DNA from 2 places in the Desulfotomaculum defluvii genome. Region 2 is predicted to be linked to the other one. Evidence: predicted binding sites of a transcription regulator. Region 2 holds the regulator's gene; the other holds the start of a gene.
The links. Region 2 encodes LexA, which represses DNA repair genes until DNA is damaged. Its sites were predicted from a motif close to CNAACANNTGTTNG; they were not measured.
Positions count from the first base shown of each region.

Region 1: dinB (DNA polymerase IV) is a predicted target of LexA. The motif match lies at 1,389-1,402, and genes of this name have one in related genera.

Region 1 covers NZ_BAAHYV010000008.1:572,196-574,612, reverse strand. Annotated here, with positions in the region: gene ACYQ03_RS18250 (hypothetical protein) at 1-170, opposite strand, end outside; gene dinB (DNA polymerase IV) at 157-1,347, opposite strand; gene ACYQ03_RS18240 (stalk domain-containing protein) at 1,611-2,417, opposite strand, start outside.
Region 2 covers NZ_BAAHYV010000007.1:770,787-773,203, reverse strand. Annotated here, with positions in the region: gene ACYQ03_RS10880 (Fe-S-containing hydro-lyase) at 1-70, opposite strand, end outside; gene ACYQ03_RS10875 (fumarate hydratase) at 83-961, opposite strand; gene lexA (transcriptional repressor LexA) at 1,178-1,816, shown strand; gene ACYQ03_RS10865 (MerR family transcriptional regulator) at 1,855-2,259, opposite strand.

The sequences.
Region 1 (2,417 bases), on a different contig from region 2:
ACTCCGGCCAAACACACCTTTTTGGTCTCCTGATGACCCACCACAGTAACAAAGTATTTGCAGTGCTGGCAGGAGTGCTTAAACTTTTCACCAGCTCCGGGTAAAACCATTCTATGTCCGGTGAATAAAAAGTTGTTCTTATAGTAATTCTTAACTTTATCGTCCATCATATACCCCACATTCTGTCAGTGAAACAGCCCGTTGAATGCTTTGTCGCCCCCATCTAGACTTAATTAAATCTGTAGCTCTATCAATCCGTTCCTGTTTCTCCTGCCCTGAAAAGATCGCCAATTGTTTCTCCTGTTTGGGTATTAACTCTGAGAGAGTTAAGCCTACTAATCTAGCTCTCACTTCTTTGTTACCCCAGTATTGTTCTAATAAAAACACAGCCATTTCATAAAGTTCCTGGGTGATATCTGTATAATAAGATAAAACCTTGGAATGAGATTCAGTAAAAAAATTCGGGTCCTTTATAGTTAGGCTAACTCTCCTTCCTATCAGTCCTGCTTTACGAGCTCGCTGGGCCACTTCCTCTGCTAACTCCAGAACAACAACCTTAACTTGCTCTAAGCCACGATAATCCCTTGGCAGGGTTATCTGATTACCCACACTTTTAACTACATCCATGGAACCTGGATCTACTGGGCTGGAGTCAATACCCTGGGCGGAGCAATGGAGAACTTCCCCCACTAATCCATATCGCTTTCTTAATAACTCAACCGGCATGGTTGCCAAATCCCCAATGGTTTTAATACCAATTTGATTTAACCATTTCCCTATTCTAGAGCCCACGCCAAACAACTCCTTTACGGGTAACGGCCATACCCTGCTGGGCCAATCACTGGGTGAAAGGGAGATAATCTTATTTGGTTTTTCCAATTCCGAGGCCATCTTGGCCACCAATTTAGAAGAACCAATACCAATATTTACGCCCACACCTACTTCCTGGTTAATCCTGGCTTGAATCTCTTGGGCTATCTCTTGGGGCGTCCCTAAGTTTTTCAAACACCCAGTAATATCCACAAAACTTTCATCGATGGAAAAAGGTTCCACTAGGTCGCTGTATTCCCGTAAAATATTATTAATCCAACTGGAAAAGGCTGCATAGTCCCTATGGGATGGTGAAACAAAAATAGCCTGGGGGCACAGAGCCCTAGCTTCACTTATAATCATCCCTGTTTTAATACCGTATTTCTTAGCCTCATAACTGGCTGCTAGAACAATTCCCCTTCTTTGGGCAGGATCTCCCCCGACAATAACTGGTTTCCCCCTAAGCTTGGAATCCATGGCCTGGTGAACCGAGGCATAGAAACTATTCATATCGCATAAAAGTATAACTCTAGACATAGCCACCGCCGAACATTTATTTGGTCTTTACTTAATTATACCAAACATTTGTTCCTACGCAATGGGTTGTTATTTGCATTTATTGTAAAATAATGTTAGTGTAGAAATCGTTTTAGATACTTGCAAAGAATTAAACCTACTGCAATAGGCTAGTTTTGTGACAGTCGTTATTGGTAAAGGTATTTTTAGACACTACTCCCTAAATCATATAAGGCTTTTTTAAAAAACAACAAGGGCTTTGCCCTTGTTGTTTTTTACTTTGTTCACCTGTTAATATAGATAATTTTATTTATCTTATCCCATTGTATTTCTCCTTTAAAGGACTGTGTTAAAAACCTAAGAGGCACCATAATATTTCCTTTTACCCTTTGTACTGGTTGTGGTAATTCCACTGTCTGCTTGTTCAGAATGGCCTTACTGGATCCTACCTGAAGTTCAACTTCTGTACCCTGGCCATTAATTATGATTTTTTCTTCATTGTGCGTTACCTGTAAATCCATAGTAGCCGCCAAGCTATTAATCGGTGCTAAAACGGTTCCATCAACGGCTAGGGGAGCTTGATTAAATTTACCTTGCACGCCATTAATATAAATGGCCTTTACCCTTTGGTAGTACTGAAAGCCATAACTCAATAACGTCACTGTATCGGCACTTCTTTTATCCTTGGTAGGTGCTCCTAGAACAACACTGATAAAACGCTGACCATCCCTTTGAGCTGTAGCCACCAAACACCAACGGGCCATGTCAGTATACCCAGTTTTTAAACCATCAGTTCCTGTAAAAAGTGTTAACAGATTATTGGTATTCTTAATAGAAAAAGCTCCGTTGCGAATTGTGGTATTCGTTAATTTAGAAATCTCTAATATCTCTGGGTATTTTTCTAATATTATTTTTGCTAATAGGGCAATATCGTAACAAGACATATAGTGGCTGGAATTATTTACTCCAGGTAAACCGGAGACATTGATAAAATGACTATTTTCAAGACCTAATTCCATTGCCTTTTGATTCATCAGCTTAACAAAGGCTTCTTCACTCCCCGCTACTTTTTCTGCCAGGGCCACAGCAGC
Region 2 (2,417 bases):
CTTGTTGTCCTATACGAAGGGCCCTTACTGCCTCATCTGAAAGTGGAGTTGTTAAGCAAACTCGTGTCACAGGTAATCCTCCCTATATAATCACAGATTTATGTCTGGCGGCATGGCAGTTAATATTCACTGCAACAGGCAGGCTTGCAATATGACATGCAAAAATTTCTATATGAACTGCCAAAGCAGTGGTTCTACCCCCTAACCCAGAAGGGCCAATACCTAATTTATTAATTTTCTCAAGTAAATCTTTTTCCAGTTCCGCAATATCGGGAAGTGGATGCGGCTTACCAACTGGTCTTAACAAAGCCTCTTTGGCTAACTGGGCACACTTTTCCATTGTACCGCCAATGCCCACCCCAATAATCAATGGCGGACAAGGGTTTGGACCAGCAGTCTGAATGGTATCTAAAATAAATTTCTTTACTCCTTCAACACCTTCTGCTGGTTTCAACATCTTTAATGTACTCATATTTTCACTGCCACCACCCTTAGGTGCAACAGTTAATTTGATTTTATCTCCTGGTACAATGCTTGTATGTATTACAGCAGGTGTATTATCACCGGTATTTACTCTTTCCAGTGGGTGTCCCACCATTGATTTTCTTAAGTACCCTTCTGCGTAACCCTTACGAACTCCTTCATTAATGGCATCATATAAATTGCCTTTGGCAATATGTACCTCTTGACCTAATTCAACAAATACCACTGCAACTCCGGTATCCTGACACATTGGTATTGATTCAGAAGCGGCTATTCCTGCATTTTCCACCAACATATTAAGAATTTCTTTACCACTTTGCGAAACTTCAGCAGCACAGGAACGTTTAAAAGAATTTACAACATCATCTTCCAGTTTAAAGTTGGCCTCCTGACACAAACGGGCAACCTCAGCTATGATTGCGTCACAGTCTATGGTTCTAATGGTCCAAACCTCCCTATTAAATATATTTAAACTCATTGCAATATGAATGCTATATAACCTTGTTTCTTGAGAATATCCTGCCATTAATCTTGCACATATTACATTGCTATTACTCCTATTCGCTTTTTACCAAGAAAAACCTCTTTATTATTTCCTTGGATCGAACAAATGTTTTTATCTTGCTCTGAAATATGATATAATATACCAAATATTGTTTAATGATTTTTTGACTGTGAAAGGTTGTGGACTCTTGTGTTAAATACTAGAGAAGCAGAAGTCTTAAGAGTTATCATAGAAAATGTTAAACAAAAGGGTTATCCACCATCAGTTAGAGAAATTGGGGAAATTGTTGGTCTTTCATCTAGTTCTACCGTTCATTCTTATTTAAAGAGATTAGAGCAAAAAGGTTATTTGAAAAGAGATCCTACCAAACCCAGAGCCATCGAAATAATAAACACTGAGGTAGTTGAAACGAACTCTACTTCATCCTCAAAACAGACAGTTAGCCAATTTGATGAAATGCTAAACATTCCTATGCTGGGTGAAGTAGCCGCTGGTAATCCCCTGCTAGCAGTTGAAAATTATGATGAGAAGGTTACTCTGCCCAGGAGTTTTACCGGTTACGGAGATTTTTTCATGCTCACCGTTCGGGGTGACAGTATGATAGAAGCAGGAATTTTGCCTGGAGACCTGGTCCTAGTAAGAAGACAAGAATCAGTCAATAACGGTGAAATAGTAGTTGCTTTAATAGAAGACGAAGCCACAGTGAAAAGATTTTTTAAAGAGAAAAATTGTATAAGACTCCAACCTGAAAACAGCCTTTTGTCACCAATTTATGTGCGGGAAGTTAAAATACTTGGCAAGGTGGTTGGATTAATGAGAAAAATATAAAGGTCGCTAAGCGACCTTTATATTTTACATCAACTTTGCTAGTTTGCTTGACAATCCTTATTGTAGTGTGGACACATACCGCAGTGGTCTGCCTTATCCTCAATCACATAACAATAAGTACCTTGCTCTTTCCAACAGGGCTTATTAAGATTTACATTTTCGCCCTTTGGTTGACTACCACCCGCGCAATGCTTGGTGTCCCAGCAGGGATACATACTAATAATCTGTAGTACACCTGCAATATTCAAGCCCTTTTCATTAATAAGATAATGAATAAATTGTAACCTCTTTACATCGTTATTACTGTATAATCGTTGTTTATTTCGACGGGCAGGTTCAACTAATTTGTGTTTTTCCCAAATGCGTAGGGTTTCTGGATGCACCTTTAAAAGTTCGGCAATAACGCCTATGTTAAACATAGGCTGATCATCGTTGCAAAACAAGGGCTTATCTCCTCCCAATTTAAATTCTTGTATTTTATATTTATTATATAGTCTATAAACCCAATTTGTAAATTTGCTAAATTACTGTAAAATATAAGTTATTTCTGATTTTCTAATTGTTTTGGGACAAACCTCGAATTTATGTATATTTTGCCGAA